DNA from 4 places in the Pseudidiomarina terrestris genome. Region 3 is predicted to be linked to each of the others. Evidence: predicted binding sites of a transcription regulator. Region 3 holds the regulator's gene; each other region holds the start of a gene.
The links. The regulator sigma-54, encoded in region 3, starts transcription at its own class of promoters, with help from an activator protein. The targets are predictions, from matches to a motif close to GTTGGCACGNNNNTNGNNT.
Positions count from the first base shown of each region.

Region 1: the regulator sigma-54 is predicted to act here: its motif matches at 1,830-1,848, upstream of J6J28_RS07575 (BON domain-containing protein).
Region 2: the regulator sigma-54 is predicted to act here: its motif matches at 1,961-1,979, upstream of J6J28_RS11950 (nitric-oxide reductase large subunit).
Region 4: the regulator sigma-54 is predicted to act here: its motif matches at 2,806-2,824, upstream of glnA (glutamate--ammonia ligase).

Region 1 is NZ_JAGGJE010000002.1:41,058-45,471, reverse strand. It holds gene J6J28_RS07585 (SAM-dependent methyltransferase) at 1-343, opposite strand, end outside; gene yghU (glutathione-dependent disulfide-bond oxidoreductase) at 355-1,200, opposite strand; gene J6J28_RS07575 (BON domain-containing protein) at 1,286-1,738, opposite strand; gene J6J28_RS07570 (YccF domain-containing protein) at 1,886-2,344, shown strand; gene J6J28_RS07565 (saccharopine dehydrogenase family protein) at 2,394-3,425, shown strand; gene J6J28_RS07560 (phospholipase A) at 3,465-4,391, shown strand; gene J6J28_RS07555 (hotdog fold domain-containing protein) at 4,401-4,414, shown strand, end outside.
Region 2 is NZ_JAGGJE010000006.1:49,491-53,904, forward strand. It holds gene J6J28_RS11950 (nitric-oxide reductase large subunit) at 1-1,923, opposite strand, end outside; gene nrdG (anaerobic ribonucleoside-triphosphate reductase activating protein) at 2,188-2,661, shown strand; gene nrdD (anaerobic ribonucleoside-triphosphate reductase) at 2,680-4,414, shown strand, end outside.
Region 3 is NZ_JAGGJE010000001.1:221,612-226,025, forward strand. It holds gene rapZ (RNase adapter RapZ) at 1-575, opposite strand, end outside; gene ptsN (PTS IIA-like nitrogen regulatory protein PtsN) at 579-1,037, opposite strand; gene hpf (ribosome hibernation promoting factor) at 1,041-1,328, opposite strand; gene J6J28_RS01030 (RNA polymerase factor sigma-54) at 1,355-2,743, opposite strand; gene lptB (LPS export ABC transporter ATP-binding protein) at 2,775-3,500, opposite strand; gene lptA (lipopolysaccharide transport periplasmic protein LptA) at 3,481-4,035, opposite strand; gene lptC (LPS export ABC transporter periplasmic protein LptC) at 4,004-4,414, opposite strand, start outside.
Region 4 is NZ_JAGGJE010000006.1:125,603-130,016, reverse strand. It holds gene glnL (nitrogen regulation protein NR(II)) at 1-715, opposite strand, end outside; gene J6J28_RS12310 (hypothetical protein) at 702-1,283, opposite strand; gene glnA (glutamate--ammonia ligase) at 1,331-2,743, opposite strand; gene J6J28_RS12300 (efflux RND transporter permease subunit) at 2,990-4,414, opposite strand, start outside.

The DNA.
Region 1 (4,414 bases), on a different contig from region 3:
CGCTGGGTAAATGACAGAAAATGGCTACGATGCCCTCGTAATGAGCTTTGGGCAATTGAGCTTCTGTCAGATCGACCTGCTCGGTCTGAACGCTAACACCACGAGTGGCCGCTAGCTTTTGTGCCTTATCCAGGCCAACTTGCGAGATGTCCATCGCGCAAACCTCAGCTCCGAGCTCGGCCAGATAGACTGAGTTGCGGCCCTCACCATCAGCGAGGCACAGCACGTGCGGCTGCTCATAAGTCGCCAGCAGATCGGCAGCATGCTCGAGTAAGAAGTCGTTAGGCGCAGTGCCATAAACATACTCCTCAGTACTGTAACGTTCGTCCCAGCCGGTGCTCATACACTACTCTCTTATAGTTTTCCTTCAAAGTCATCGGCGCTATGTCGCTCTCTGACCTGCTCGTCTTCGTCGCCCCAGGCCCGATTGACCACGCGCCCGCGCCGCACTGCGGCTCGTTGGCCTACCTGTTCAACCCAGCGAACAACATGCTCATATTCTTGAACTTGCAGAAACTCGGCAGCATCATAGGCTTCGTTATTTACCACCGCGCTGTACCAAGGCCAAATCGCCATATCGGCAATGGTATATTCGTCACCGGCAATAAAGCTGTGCTCAGCGAGCTGGCGGTTAAGTACGTCAAACTGGCGCTTCACTTCCATAGTGTAACGGTTGATTGGGTATTCATATTTTTCCGGGGCATAAGCGTAGAAATGGCCAAAGCCACCGCCGAGAAATGGACCTGCTCCCATTTGCCAGAATAGCCAGTTCAAGGTCTCCGTTCGCGCCCCATGGTTGCTTGGCAAGAACGCGTTAAACTTTTCCGCAAGGTAGAGCAAAATCGAACCCGATTCGAAAACTCGGGTCGGCGGGGTCGTGCTGTGATCCACTAAGGCTGGAATTTTGGAGTTAGGATTAATATCTACAAAGCCACTGCCGAACTGGTCACCCTCACTGATATCGATAAGAAACGCATCGTATTCAGCCCCTTTATGGCCTGCTGCCAATAGCTCTTCCAGCATGATGGTCACTTTGACACCGTTTGGTGTGGCAAGGGAATACAACTGCAAGGGATGCTCGCCCTTGGGCAGCTCTTGTTTATGGGTGGCGCCGGCGACTGGGCGATTAATCTTGGCAAATTTACCGCCGCTTTCCTGGTCCCACTGCCAAACTTTTGGTGGGGTATAGTCTGACGACATAACAGATTCTCCGCACAGTGATGAGTGTAAAAAACCACAAAGGTGGCACATGGCCACCTTTGTATCCTAGCTTCATTACGAGTAACTAGTAACTTTGGACTTCAATATCGTTTTCAACCGAACTGACACCTTCAATACCTTCAGCGAGCTGTTCGGCAAGATCCGCCATGTCTGCTGTTGGCACCACGCCGCTTAACACCACCTGACCATCGATCGTCTCGACGTTAATGGCCATGGCATCCACCTGACCGGCTTCAACAAAAGCGGCTTTGACGCGCGCGGTGATGGCTGCATCGCTTAAGAAGTCACTAGCTTCAGCTGACTTATCTTCGGCATAGGCCATAGCTTCATTAGCGGCTTCTTTGGTTTCTTCAGCAGCTTCTTCCATTGCATTACCGGCGTCATTCGCAGCTTCATCAGCTTGTTGCATGGCTTCCTGACTCTGATCTTCTGCCTGCTCCTGCTCGGCTTGACTGCATGCAGCAAGTGATAAGGACGAAAGCAACGCGATGATCGCCAAACGATTCGTAGTATTCATAGATTAACCCCCTGTTTTTACAATTATCTTCCGCCATTAAGCTTAGCTTTAAATTGTAAATTTGCGAGACTGTTTACAGGAGTTTTGCGTAATAACGGATCTGTGCCAAAGTATTAAGCGGTTAGACTGAACAAAATAGGGGACGCTATGGCGCTTTTAGGGAATATTATTTGGTTTATTTTCGGCGGCTTTGTGATGGGGCTGGGATGGTGGCTGGCGGGTATCATCGCCTTTATAAGTATCATCGGGATTCCATGGGCGAAGTCCTGCTTTGTTATTGGCCGCTTTGCATTTCTGCCATTTGGTTACGAAGCGATAAATCGTCGGGAACTGCAGCAGAAAGACGACATTGGCACCAGTGCTTTTGGTACACTCGGTAATATCTTGTGGCTCATCTTCTTTGGCTGGTGGCTGGCGTTGGGTCATCTGATCTCGGCAATCGCCTTTTTTATTATTATTATCGGCATCCCCTTTGGTATTCAGCACCTGAAACTTGCCGCGATTGCGTTAATGCCCATTGGTCAGACAGTCGTGCCTAAAGAGGTGGCGCGCGCTGCGCGGGAAAAGAACGCACATGACCACGTGGATAAGTTACGTAACAAGTAGTGCTTCAAGTAGTGCTTAAAATGAGACAACAACAGATGGAGTGTTCAGCATGACGTGGATGATATATGGAGCTTATGGCTATACCGGAGAGTTGGTCGCCAACTATGCGAAAAGCCAGGGCCTGAAGCCGGTTCTTGCTGGACGTAATGAGAAAAAGCTAATAGCCGTAGCGGAACGTTTGGAGCTTCCCTACGAAGTTGTGAATCTCGACGATACCGTGGCCTTGCGGCAAGCATTGGGTGAAATGGATCTGGTTGTGCACTGTGCCGGCCCCTTCGAAGTCACCGCAGAACCCATGATCGATAGCTGTATTGCAACGCGAACGCACTACCTTGATATTACCGGTGAGCTCGCAGTTTTCGAATATGCGCACAGCAAAGATGAAGAAGCTAAACGGGCCGGTATTGTTATCTGCCCAGGGGTTGGTTTTGATGTGATCCCGACGGACTGTATCGCTGCGCAACTTAAGCAGCAACTACCTGATGCAAACCATCTCACTCTCGGATTTGATTCCGCGTCGCGGATGAGTCGCGGCACAGCAAAGACCAGCGTACGACGTTTAGGTGAAGGCGGTGCGGTGCGCCGTGAAGGTAAGATTGAAACCGTGCCCTTGGCCTACAAAACCCGCGAAATTGATTTCGGCAATGGTGAGAAGTTTGCCATGACCATTCCCTGGGGCGACGTTTCGACGGCGTATTACACCACCGGCATTCCGTCGATCGAAGTCTTTATCCCTGCCTCCCCGAACCTGGTGAAAAAGTTGCAGCGATTGAACAAGTTTCGCTGGCTACTGCGCTTTGAGTGGGTGAAAAAATGGCTCGAGAAAAAGATCGAGGAACAGCCTGCAGGACCTGACGAGAAACAACTGGAAGAAGCTTTCACCTATGTCTGGGGTGAAGCAAAAAATGCGCAAGGCGATGTCGTGACGCTACGTGAGAAGGTTATGAACGGTTATAAGTTGACCAGCCAGGGCGCAGTAGATATCGCTCAGCATGTATTAGCGGAAAAGCCCGAGGGCGGTTATTATACGCCAGCGAAATTATGTGGCGCTGATTTGATCGAGCGTTATCGAGTAAGTTAAAGCGAGCGCCCATGGGCGCCGAATAGTTAGGAATTGAATATGTGGCGTGCCCGGACAGTTGCAACCGTGTTGGCGGGGAGTTTTTTCTTCACCCCAGCACAGGCGGATAGCGACGGCTTAAGCTCAAGAGAGTTTTTGGAAGAAGATCTCATTGGTCGCTTCTGGGAGTTAGATGAAGAGCAGAAACGTGGTGTTTTCCAACTGCGCACCTATCATCCCAATTTCGTGCTGCCGGTCCACCATAGTTCCGATATTAATACCCAGCCGCAATCCCCGTCGCGCGGACCATCGGCGCCACTGGAAAGCTACAAACCGAACGAGGTGAAACTTCAAATCTCGTTGCGCACTAAGCTGTTTGAAGACTTACTGCTGCCCAACGGCGATCTCTGGGTGTCCTACACCCAGGTGTCTTTATGGCAGGCGTGGAATTCTGATGATTCCTCGCCTTTTCGCAGCACCAACTACAATCCTGATGTGTTTTACGTTTTGCCGTGGGCCGAGGAGTTCGATTTTATCCCCGGTGATGCTCGTGTGCGCTTTGCCAAGGTCGGCTTTGCCCACGAATCCAATGGCCAGACCAAGCCAGATTCACGCAGCTGGAACTATTTCCACTTCGGTGGCGCGGTTGAGTGGGGCGACGTTTACTGGGAGACCACCTGGAAACAGCGCGTGAACGAAGTGGGCGATGAGGACGATAATCCTGATCTGGTGCGTTTCCGGGGGAATTTTGAAAACCAGATCTCGTGGCGCAACGATCTCAGTACCTATAGCCTGACCAGAATCACCCGCGAATTATCCTGGGATCGTGGCTCCTGGCAGTTTGATTTTACTCACCCGATCAACTCGCAGAAACCTGATGGCTTAAGATTTTATATTCAGTTTTTTTCGGGCTATGGCGAAACCTTAATTGATTACAATCATCGCCAGAACCGCATCGGTTTTGGTTTCTTGCTACTCAATATTTAAGTGCGCAACATGGCTGATAACTA
Region 2 (4,414 bases), on a different contig from region 3:
CGCAAGGAAGCCATAGACGCCAAACAGTGCTGCATGAGCGTGCGTTGGTGTGGTATTCAGACCTTGCACGTAGTAGAGCGAGATGGGCGGGTTGATCATAAAGCCAAGTACACCAGCGCCTAACATATTCCAAAAGGCGACCGCGACAAAACACATCAGGGGCCACTTCAGGCGTTGCATCCAAACCGCTTTCTTCTGCAGGCTCCAGTTTTCCCAGGCTTCATAACCAAGCACGATAAGTGGAACCACTTCCAACGCACTGAAGGTTGCGCCGACGGCCATGACCGGCGTGGTGGTGCCTGAAAAATACAAGTGGTGGAAAGTACCCGGAACACCACCGAGCATAAACAATGATGCTGAGGCGAGTGCGGCAGCCGTGGCCATGCGCCGGGACACCAGCCCCATGCTATGGAAAATAAATGCTAGTGCGGCGGTGGCAAAGACCTCAAAGAAACCTTCAACCCAAAGGTGGACAATCCACCAGCGCCAGTATTCCATGATGGAGATGTGGGTGCGCTCACCGTACGCGAAGCCGGCCCCATAAAACAAACCAATGGCGACCACAGAGGCAGTAAATAACGCCAGTAAGTTCTTATCACCTTCTTGTTTAAAGGCGCCTGCGACACAACGCATCATCAGGACCAGCCAGAATACGATGCCAACAAACTTACCAATCTGCCAGAGACGACCAAGGTCGACGTATTCGTACCCCTGATGGCCGAGCCAGAAATTTAGATGCTCGGGCATGATTTGGGCGATGGCAAGGAAGCTACCAACGAAGGTACCCGCAACCACTACAACCAGGGCCCAAAACAGAATATCGACGCCAAGTTTCTGATATTTTGGATCTTTACCACCGTTGATAATGGGCGCCAGAAACAGGCCGGCGGCCAGGAAGCCTGTGGCAATCCAGAACAGCGATGCCTGAATATGCCAGGTACGCACCAAGCTGTAAGGGAACCACTTGGAGATTTCGATACCGTAAAATTCTTGTCCCTCAACCGTATAATGTGCAGTGACACCACCGAGCAGGACTTGCACGGTGAACAGCGCCACCACGATAAATAGGTACTTGCCGAGCGATTTCTGTGACGGGGTAAGTTTTACCCGGCTGATCGGATCCTGTTGTGGCACTTCGATGTCTTCCTCATCATGTTGACGAAGGAAGGCCCAGGCCCAAATCAGACCACCGACGCCGGCAATCAGCAGGATCACGCTGACAATGGACCAGATAATATTTTCTGGGCTTGGAGTATTGTCAATCAATGGCTCGTGCGGCCAGTTGTTGGTATAGGTGATGTCAGCTCCGGGACGTTCAGTCGAGGCTGCCCACGCGGTCCAAAAGAAAAACTCGGCCATGCGCTCGCGCCGCTCAAGCTTGGGCAGAGTATTCTCTTTCATGGCATAACTTTCGCGGGTACTTCGCAGTTCCGCATCATCGCTGAATAAACGTATGTAATAATCGGCGGTCTGTTGAATCGCTTGCACACGACGGGGATCCAACACTGCTTCATCCAGCAGCGCATCGTAGGTATTGGTACGATAAGCCTGTTTCAGCTCGAATTGCAGCTGATTCTGCTGCGCGGGAGTTAAGTCGGCATAATCAGCCGCAAATACTTCAGCTGCAGCGATATTTAGCCACGCGACAAGTTCACGGTGCAACCAATCTGCAGTCCAGTCTGGTGCCTGATAAGCACCATGCCCCCAAATTGAGCCTAACTGCATACCACCCACAGATTGCCAGGCCGTTTGCCCATCAAGAATAGAGTCCTCCGTCATTAAGGTCTGTCCGTTCGTGGTAACGAACTTCCCTGGAATGGGCGGAGCCTCTCGATACACTTCGTTGCCGAAGTACCCCAAAATACCGAACGTAATGGCAAGCACTGCAATCAGCGTCCACCATAGTTTTTTGTAACCGGCCATACATCACCTATTTGTTATTGAGTCATCACAGGTCATATTGCAATTCCCTTGCCAACTTATTAAGGCACTGTTTTTGCAGGAATATAGTTGCTGGATGGGTGAAAAAGACCCAGCCTATTTCCGGGTGAATCGGCCCTCCGGGGTCGTAACTACCCAGCCCGCCATTTTATTGATCCTGATCAACGCAAATCCAGTGTCTTGCTCTAGGCTAAAACACAATATCTAGTGCCTTACATTCGTTCATAACACCATATAGGCGATACGATGCGATTCAGTGCGAAAGACATTGTGTTTCAGGAGGTTCCCGGCGAAGTCGCGCTGGCCTATACCATCACCGGTTGTACCGTGGGTTGTAAGGGCTGTCATAGCGTCGATAGCTGGCCTGCGGAGCGGGGACAGCAGTTAACACTGCAAAGCTTTACGAATGAACTCGATCGCTACGCTGGACTTATCACTGCGGTGTTGTTCTTAGGCGGTGAATGGCATCAGGACGCCTTAATAGAACTGTTAGATGAGGCAATTAGCAGGGGCCTGCGCACCTGTCTCTACACTGGATTAGAAACGGTACCGGCGCTGGTGCAACGGCGCCTTACTTATTTGAAAACCGGCCCATGGCGGGCTGAATGTGGCGGTTTAACAAGTGCCACAACGAATCAGAGGTTTTACGACCTGCGCTCGGGGAAAGTTCTTAACGCTCTATTCTGCCCCGACTTTATTGACTGCGAATTAGTGAACTAAAACAGAAGGACAACAACAATGCTGCGCTTACAACCTGAACAAATCGATCACAAAATGAACTTCATCCAGGAGTATCTGCACGCACAGAATGCCGCGGATGGATCGAAAATGGATGCCAATGCCAATGTCACGCAAAAGAACATTGCGACTCTGGAAGCGGAATTGATGAAAGACTTTTTCGTGCAAGTGAATCGCAAGCAAGTCAGTAGCAAGATCGCTGAGTTGTTTGATGAGCAACTCGCGCAAGAATACGTTCGGCAAATTGAAGACCATGAGATTTACGTGCATGACGAAACCAGTTTGAAGCCCTACTGTGTGTCGGTCACCATGTACCCGTTTCTGCGTGACGGTCTTACCAAGTTGGGCGGCGAATCGCTGGCGCCAAAGCACCTTGAGAGCTTCTGTGGCTGTTTCGTGAACTTTGTCTTTGCTGTCAGTTCGCAGTTTGCCGGCGCTGTGGCGACCGTAGAGTTTTTAACCTATTTCGATTACTTTGCGCGAAAAGATTACGGTGATGACTACTTGAACACCCATCGTCATCAAATCCAAAACCATCTGCAACACGTCGTTTATGCGTTAAATCAACCGGCTGCTGCGCGTGGTTATCAGAGCGTGTTCTGGAACATTTCAGTGTACGATAAATTCTATTTCGATAGCATGTTTGGTGAGTTTGTCTTCCCTGACTTCAGTAAACCCGAATGGGGCTCGGTCAGTGCTTTGCAGAACTTCTTCATGCACTGGTTCAATGAAGAGCGGAAAAAGACCATTCTTACCTTCCCGGTCGTCACTGTGGCCATGCTCACCGAGGACGGTAAGTGTAAAGATCAGGAATTTGCCGAATCCATGGCAAGTGAACTTGCTGATGGCAACTCCTTTTTTGTGTATTTATCCGATAATGCCGACTCATTAGCTTCATGTTGCCGACTACGCAGCGAAATTAGCGACAATACCTTCTCTTATACTCTGGGGGCGGGAGGCGTTGCAACCGGCTCAATTAATGTTATTACCATCAATATGAATCGGTTGGTACAGGATGGCCGCGACCTGGCGACGGAAATCGAAAAAATCCAGAAATATCAGGTTGCATACCGGCGGTTAATGGAAGAGTACAAGGCAGCTGGTTTGTTGACCGTGTATGACGCCGGCTTTATCTCCTTGGATAAACAGTTTCTGACCATCGGCATCAATGGCATGGTTGAGGCGGCGGAGTCCCAAGGCATTGAAGCCAGCAATAACCCTGACTACATTGCCTTTGTCCGCGACCGCCTGAAAGTGATTTATGATGCGAATAAAGCCGCAAAAGCGGAGTACGGCTACATGTTCAATACGGAGTTTGTGCCGGCGGAAAACCTCGGCGTAAAAAATGCCAAATGGGACCGGGCAGACGGCTACTTTGTGCCACGGGATTGCTACAACTCCTACTTTTACGTGGTCGAAGACCAGCAATCTAATGCGCTGGATAAGTTCGTGTTACACGGTGATGAATTAATTCAATACCTCGATGGTGGTTCGGCACTGCATTTGAACCTTGATGAGAAGCTCAACCCATCCGGTTATCTGGCGTTGCTCAATACTGCGGCCCAGACCGGCTGCAACTACTTCTGCATCAATGTCAAAATCACCATTTGCAATGCCTGTGAGCATATCGACAAGCGCACCCTCAGCGCATGTTCGTCGTGTGGCTCTGCAGATATCGATTACGGGACCCGGGTGATCGGTTACCTGAAACGGGTTTCGGCCTTTAGTTCGGGGC
Region 3 (4,414 bases):
TCCCAATGCGGATTAGGCAGAATACGGGTGTCAAATGCATAGTCCAGATCCGGCGGTAAACCATATTTAAAACCAAAGGACTGGAAGACCACAATGAGTCGTGATGCTGCGCGACCGAGTACGCGCTCGCTGACCTGCTCACTCAGCTGATGAACACTGAGGTCGCTGCTTTCGATACGCCAGGTGGCACGCTCAGCGAGCGGTTCGAGTAACTTTGATTCGGTCTGAAGCGCCTCACTTAAGGGCATTTCATTGCGCGACAGGGGGTGCAACCGGCGTGTTTCACCGAATCGACGCAGTAACACCTGGTCATTGGAGTCGAGGTACAGAATTTCTGGCTTGATGTTGTCAGGAAGAAAATCGAGAGCATCACTCAGGTCGTCATGTGAGCCGGGTAAGTTTCTGACGTCGACACTGACCGCGACGTTCGCATATTGCTCCTGGATAGCATGCACCAGGGTGGGCAATAGCATAATAGGTAAGTTATCGACACAGTAGTAGCCGAGATCTTCTAAAACCCTTAACGCAATGGTCTTCCCTGATCCCGAACGGCCGGTAACGATAATCAGCTGCATAACTTAGCCACTACCGTTGTCGGTAAATAAATCGAACAATTCCTTATCGCTGCTCGCCTCACGCAGTGCGCGGGTGCAGGACTTGTCGTTCAGACGCTGCGCCACAGCCGCAAGAGTCTGTAAATGTTGCTCATGCTCTTCTTCAGGAACCAGCAATGCAAAAACGATATCAACGGGCTGGTTGTCAATGGCGTCGAAATCGATTCCATCAGCAAGGGTCATCAATACCGCGACGGGTTTGTTGGCCGTGCCTAAACGCCCATGGGGAATGGCGACGCCTAGCCCGATACCGGTGCTACCAAGGCGTTCGCGATTGAGCAAGCTCTCGAAAACATCAAAACTTGTGGTTCCGGATAAACGCGGCGCGGCCAGCTGACCGATGAGTTCGAGAACTTTCTTTTTACTTGTGCCCGCGACTGCACAACGGGTGCAGTCCGGGCTTAACAGTGAGGATAAATCCATGATTTAGTGACGTTTCATCTTTTCTTTGTGTTTAATCACTTGACGGTCGAGCTTATTAATTAAGCCATCGATCGCCGCGTACATATCTTCATGTTCTGAATCGGCGTAAATTTCGCCACCACTGACATGCAGCGTAGCTTCCGCTTTTTGGGTTAACTTTTCAACATTTAAAATCACATGGACATTACTAATGTGGTCAAAATGACGCTCTAGCTTCGCAAACTTGGTATTGACGTAATCTCTCAACGCGTCAGTAATCTCAATATGATGACCAGTCAGATTAATTTGCATAACATCTTCCTTCTATTGTCCAAGATTTAAATAAGACGCTTGCGCTGGTTCGAGGGCGGTATTTGGAGCGCCTCCCGATATTTGGCAATCGTCCTTCTAGCAACCTGAATCCCTTGGTCCGACATCAGCTCAGTCAGTTTACTGTCGCTTAGCGGCTTCTTCGGGTTTTCGGCGGCGACTAGCTTTTTCAGCAACGCCCGGATAGCGGTTGAAGAACAGTCCTCACCACCATCAGTGCTGAGTTGGCTCGAGAAAAAGTACTTCAATTCAAACACACCGCGAGGCGTATGCATATACTTTTGGGAAGTTACTCTGGATACGGTGGATTCATGCATTTCGATGGCAGCGGCGATGTCCGCGAGCACCATAGGTTTCATCGCCTCTTCACCAAGCTCAAAAAAGGCCTGTTGGCGTTGCACAATCGAAGTCGCGACTTTTAACAGGGTTTCATTGCGGCTTTCGATACTGCGAATAAACCATTTTGCTTCCTGTAAGTGCTGGCGAATGTAGCTCATATCGTCGCTTTGTTTGGCATCCTGTATTAGTGCTGCGTAACTGCTATTTACTTTTAGTTTAGGCAAACTTTGCGGATTTAGCTCAACTATCCAGCGACTATTTTTTTTGTGCACGACCACATCGGGTATCACGTACGCATCATCGTTTTGCTCAAAGCGGTCGCCGGGATGGGGTTGCAGCTGCTGAACAATAGCAAGCACCTCAGTTAACTGAGTTTCGTTCAATTTCAGATATTTGCACAGCGATCGGTAATCCCGCTGTCCTAGCAATTCCACGTAGTTAGCAACAGCTTTGCGTGCCTGGCTTAAATACGGCATCTGTTCTGGAAATTGTTGCAGTTGCAGCAACAGGCATTCACTGACATCACGGGCGCCAACGCCAACCGGATCAAATTGCTGAATGCGTTTGAGCACCACGGCGACTTCGTCGTCTTCAACAGGTTCTTGCAACTGGGAGTTGAGCCCTTGGGTCAGCTCGTCGACGGATTGGGTCAGATATCCTGCTGCGTTGATGGCGTCGATAATAGCCAGGCCGATCTGTTCATCTACGGGAGAGAAGTGAGAGAGTTGTAACTGCCAGCGCAGGTGGTCATGCAGGGTTTCCTTACCACAGCCAAACACCATGGCGTCATAGTCCGCATCGTTTTGGCCGACTGCGCCCATCAATTCCGCGGTATAATTCTGGTCCCACTCGTGATTGTCATCGCTGAGGGCTTCTTCATCGTGGTCGCGCAGCGGCTCCTCGATCTCATCCTGCTCCAGCAAAGGGTTTTCTTCGAGGGCCTGCTGAACTTCTTGCTGCAATTCGAAGCTGGAAAGCTGAAGCAAGCGGATAGCCTGCTGCAACTGAGGAGTCATCGACAGTTGCTGGCTAAATTTAAGTTGCAAGCCTTGCTTCATAGGGTAACCACCGAAAGTTGCGGTTGATCGTCTACAGCGTAAATTGATCGCCTAGGTAAACGTCTTTTACCTGTTGGTTACTTAAAATAGTATGGGCGTCACCTTCGGCAATCAACTCCCCATGGCTAACTATATACGCATGCTCACATACGGATAAGGTTTCACGGACGTTATGGTCAGTGATCAGCACGCCGATGCCGCGTTTACGCAAATGCTCAATAATCTTTTTAATGTCGATAACTGAAATAGGATCAACACCGGCAAAAGGCTCATCGAGCAAAATAAAAGCGGGTTCGGCCGCTAAGGCCCGGGCAATTTCAACCCGGCGGCGTTCGCCTCCAGAGAGGCTCATGCCAAGACTGTTCGCAATGTGGCCAACATGGAACTCTTCCAGTAACGCATCGACTTTTTCTTCGCGCGCATTAGCATCCAGCTCTTTGCGGGTTTCCAGAATCGCCATGATATTGTCGCGCACGGTCAGCTTACGAAAGATCGACGACTCCTGTGGCAGGTAGCCAATACCTTTGCGCGCCCGCTCATGCATCGGCAGCAGGGAGATATCCTGATCATCGAGCAGGATACGTCCTTTGTCATGACCCACGAGTCCGACAATCATATAAAAGGTCGTGGTTTTGCCGGCGCCGTTGGGGCCAAGTAGTCCAATGACCTTACCCGATTCAACGGTCAGGCTGACGTCTTTAACGACCTCACGTTTCTTGTAGGATTTAGCGAGGTGCTCAGCGATTAATTGGCTCATTATCGTTCTTATTTTTAGGCTTGAAAATGGTAGTGACTCGGTCACTTTCGTCGTCGCCACGGCGAGCGCGGAGCTGCTGATTTGCGAAGTCGTAAACGATCTCGTTACCTTGAATCTCGCTGTTCGCCTGGGTGACTTTGACATTACCAAGCAAAGTCAGCGTCTCAGCGTTCTCGTCGTAGCGAATGATTTCCGCCTCAGCACGAATCAAGTTACCGTCCTCCAGCTCCTGCTGGTAGGTCGCGGGTGCGCCTTCGGCGGTAAAGGTACGCACGCCGTTTTCACCCTGTTGTGAAACCTCAAGATGGTCGGCGGTAATACGCAAGGTTCCCTGGGTGATCACTGCATTGTCTTCGAATACGGCAATTTTGTTTTGAATGTCGAACCATTCGCGTTCGGAGTCAACCTTGATGTCTTGTTCAAAGTCCGCTTTTCCCTGAGCTGCAACCGTCGGGCTGAAAAGGGCCGCAGCGAGCAGCACCAGGGCGGCACTGAAAAACTGTTTAGCGATTGCGACTGTAGGTAGTTTGTACATGCTCATTCAATTCCAAGGTCTCGGCGCGGAGGTCAGCAATCATGCCGTTGCCGCGCACTATAAAATTTTTACCAAAAATCGTCACAGGCTGGTCGGTGATCATGGTCTCAGCCAAGGTGTCGATAGTTAAATAACTCGTCTCAACTCGTTCCAGATAATCGTCTGCGGCGAGGTGCGTCACCACGATGTTCCGTTCCAGCACCAGGGTTTTATCATCATAAAAAGAGCCCTGTTCAGCCACCACTTGCCAGGTTTCCTGCTGGCCATCGGGGCGAACCTGATACACTGGGTTATCTAGCTCCGTCAATCCAATTGGACTGTAATGCGTCATTTTGGTTGCATTAATCCGATGCTCAAGCTGTCCACTGCTATTGTACAC
Region 4 (4,414 bases), on a different contig from region 3:
TGGTCAGTTCCGGTAAACTGGGATCGTAATCACGCCGGAAGCTAATGTTCGAAGGGGCACTCAGTTGCGCCACGGCAATCACCCGCTCGATAACTTCATGCACATTGGTCGCTGTGCGCTCGGGCAATTCGTGCGAGCCGAGCATGCGATCAACCAGATTGCGGAGCCGATCGGCCTGACTGATAATTAAATCGGTGTAATCGTGCAGCTGTTTATCTTCGAGTTCGCCCGCCAGCAGTTGCGCAGCGCCGCGCAGCCCGCCAAGGGGATTTTTAATCTCGTGCGCCAGCCCGCGGACAATACTATGGGCGGCTTGTAACTGTTGCTGCTGCGAGTTTTCCTGGTTGATGCGGCGGATTTGGTCCACCTGACGCAGTTCGACCAGTACCTGTCCCGTATCACTTTTCCGGGTCAGAGGTTGGGCCACAAACTCGACGGTGACGCGCTGGCCATCATGGAAAATCCAGGTAACGTCGCTATCGGAAACGCTTTGCTGATCACGTAACGCCTGACGTAACACTTCGGGTTCCAGTGAGCTGTAACTGAACAGACTGAATAAAGGGGTACCAAGTAAGCGTTTGCGACTACCATCGAGCATGGTCTCGGCCGCAGCGTTCATGTAGCGAATATGCAGCTGCTCATCGAGCTGCACAATGCCAGTGAGCAGCTGATCCCAATCTGGTTGCACCACATTGGTGCAATCAGTTTTGGCCACTCGTGCCACCCGCGTTGTTATTCAGGGCTGGATTGTAAATACTTGCCTGATGCATATAGATCACTGTGGTGTCAGAGCGTGCTAGCTCTGCGCCCTGCTCACTGTACATACGTACCTGCAGGCGATGCTCGCCACGGTTTAATCCTTCCAGACTAACCCCGGAGGCAGGTCCTTCGTAGGCTACCTGGTTGTCGACGAAGAGCTTGAAGCTGACGCGACCACGGACATTACGTACGCTTTCCGCCCATGCCACATTCATCCGGCCACGATTGTCGCGGACGGTGGCTTCATGTTCGGGGCTGACAATTTCGACACTGGCCTCGACCTGTTGCTCAGCATCGCTGGCTTCGTCGTCAGAGGTTTCAGTTTGGGTACGCGTCACTGGCGCAAAATCGCTGGTGACGGTATTGATGTTGATACGTTCGGCACCTTCTTGCTTCTGATCGGTGTAGATCACGGTGCCGTCTTCTAATACTTTACGATAAACCTGAGCTTCGCTGACTGCGCCCACCAACAGGAGGCTCACGAACGTTAGTACGGCTAGTAAAGTGCGTAAGAACGGTTGCATCGCTTCGCCTCCTTAGAGAGATTTAGTGGGTCATCACAACCTGTGAATTAGACACTGTAGTACAGATCAAATTCAATTGGATGTGTGGTCATCTTCAGGGTCATGACTTCTTTTTGCTTGAGCGCAATGTACGCATCAATCATTTCGTCGCTCATGACGCCGCCCTGTTTCAGGAAGTCACGGTCTTTATCCAGTGCTTCCAATGCCATTTCCAATGAATGACATACCGTCGGAATTTCTTTCGCTTCTTCCGCTGGCAGGTCGTACAAGTCTTTGTCCATGGCGTCGCCAGGGTGGATCTTGTTCTTGATACCGTCAAGGCCCGCCATCAGCAGTGCGCTAAAACACAGGTACGGGTTCGCTGCCGGGTCAGGGAAACGTACTTCAATACGACGGCCCTTGGCATTTGAAACCAGTGGAATACGAATCGAAGCTGAGCGGTTACGCGCTGAGTAAGCCAGCATCACGGGTGCTTCAAAACCAGGTACCAGGCGCTTGTACGAGTTGGTGGCCGGGTTTGCGAACGCGTTGATAGCACGGGCATGCTTGATGATACCGCCAATGTAGTACAGTGCAGTTTCGCTCAGGCCGCCGTACTTGTCGCCGGCAAACAGGTTCTTACCGTCTTTTGCCAGTGACATGTGTACGTGCATACCAGAACCGTTATCGCCCACCAGTGGCTTCGGCATAAAGGTTGCGGTCATACCATAAGAATGCGCTACGTTGTGCACCACATACTTATAAACCTGGATTTCATCCGCTTTTTTGGTCAAGGTGTTGAAGCGGGTGGCGACTTCGTTCTGACCAGCGGTTGCTACTTCGTGGTGGTGCGCTTCAACCACTAAGCCCATGTCTTCCATCACCGTGCTCATGGTGCTGCGGATGTCGTGTGCAGAATCCACTGGTGGTACCGGGAAGTAACCGCCTTTCACGCTTGGACGGTGTGCCATGTTGCCTTCAGAGTACTCTTTACCTGAGCTCCACTTGGCTTCGTCGGCTTCAATTTTGTAAAACGAGCCGCTCATGTCCGTGTGGAAACGTACGTCGTTGAACAGGAAGAATTCTGGCTCCGGGCCAAAGAATGCAGTATCCGCAATACCTGCGCTTTGCAGATAAGCTTCAGCGCGGCGTGCGATCGAGCGCGGGTCACGGTCGTAACCTTGCATCGTGTCTGGCTCAAGGATGTCACAGACCACGTTCATGGTCATTTCGTCAGTGAACGGGTCCAGCACCACTGAGCCGCAGTCTGGCATCAACACCATGTCGGATTCGTTGATACCTTTCCAACCGCTGATTGAAGAACCATCGAACATTTTACCGTCCTGGAAAAAGTCTTCGTCGATCTGCGACACCGGGATGGTGACGTGCTGCTCTTTACCTTTAGTATCGGTAAAGCGCATATCTACGAATTTGACTTCGTTTTCTTCAATAAACTTCATTACGTCTTGTGGTGTCGACATGTGTTCCTCCGGAATCGCGAATGTCAGTTAACAAAAAAGTATAGTTCGTCTGGCCAAAAAGATTGCAATCGCCATGCCAATTCTAAATTATCCCGTTAATTCAGACACTTAAATCTAAGTCCGTGAATGGTGCCGGTTAGCGTAGCGGCTCAGACGGGTCTTTCATTAACTTTTGCACCATTGTAGTGCAAAAAGCTGCACTAGAACAGTGCAGCTGTTGATTTAGTGCTGAAACCGGGGGTGGGTCTAGCTTTGTTTTGCCAGACGCCGTTTCAGCAGCGATGCATACAGCAGTGGGATCACGATCAGCGTCAGTACCGTCGACACCGCGATACCGAAAATCAAGCTCACCGCGAGGCCATTGAAGATGGGATCATCGAGAATAAAGAAGGCGCCCATCATGGCGGCAATAGCAGTCAGTACAATCGGCTGGGTGCGCACGGCCGCGGCGGTAATGACCGCCTCGTTCAACGGCTTGCCGGCGGCCACTGCTTCGCGGACAAAATCGACCAGCAGGATTGAGTTGCGAACAATAATACCGGCCAGCGCAATCATGCCGATCATCGAGGTCGCGGTAAACTGCGCGCCGAGCAGCGCATGCCCCGGCATGATGCCAATCAGGGTCAGCGGAATCGGCGCCATGATCACCAGCGGTGTACCGTAGCTGCCAAAGTGGCCGACCACCAGCAGGTAGATCAGCAACAGCCCGACCGCGTAGGCAAGCCCCATATCACGGAAGGTTTCATAGGTGATTTGCCATTCGCCATCCCATTTGACCGCGGCCTGATCCCACTCATTGGGCTGAGTGATGTAGCTCTGCGGCAGATCAATGGTCCCTGCGGCAGCGAATAAGCCATACAAAGGCGAATCGAGTTCACCGGCCATGTCCGCGGTCACATAGACCACCGGGCGCAAGTCTTTGTGCAAGCGAGGCTGCTGCAGTGGCACTTCAACCCGCTCAATGAAGGCGGTCAGCGGCACACTAGCGCCCTGTGCGCTGGTCACGGTGAGGCTCTCAAGCTGGGCCAGTTGCCCTTGCCAGGCAGCTGGCAGGTACAGCTGTACCGGCACCGGTTGCAATTGATCCGGCACTGCCACATAGGTCACCGGCAAGCCATGCAAAGCCGTTTGCAAGGCCTGCGTGGCCTGCTGCGGCCGGACACCTAGCTGGGTAGCGCGGGCATAATTGATTTGCCAGATCTCTTCGGTACCTGCAGCCACCAAAGTGGTATCGACATCCACCACACCGTCAGTTTGTTGCAACTGCTGCTGCACGTGCCGGGCCGCGGCCTCTCGTTCGGCGGCCGAGGGGCCATACACCTCAGCAACAATAGGTGCCAGCACCGGTGGCCCGGGGGGCACTTCCACCACTTTCAGCTGGCCGCCGGCGGCAGTCACAATAGGTGTCAGCAGTGGCCGCAGTGACCGGGCTACCTCATGGCTGGCCCGTTCACGCTCACCTTTCGCCGCCAGTGTCACCTGAATATCGCCCTGATAAGCGGCGCTGCGTAAATAGTACTGCCGCACCAGGCCGTTAAAGCCAATCGGCGAGGCGGTCCCGGCGTAGATCTGCGTCGCCGTGACTTCGGGGACTTGGTCGAGCTTTTGCGCAAGCTGCAGCAGTACTGCATTCGTCCGCTCCAGGCTGGTATCTTCTGGCATGTCCAGCAC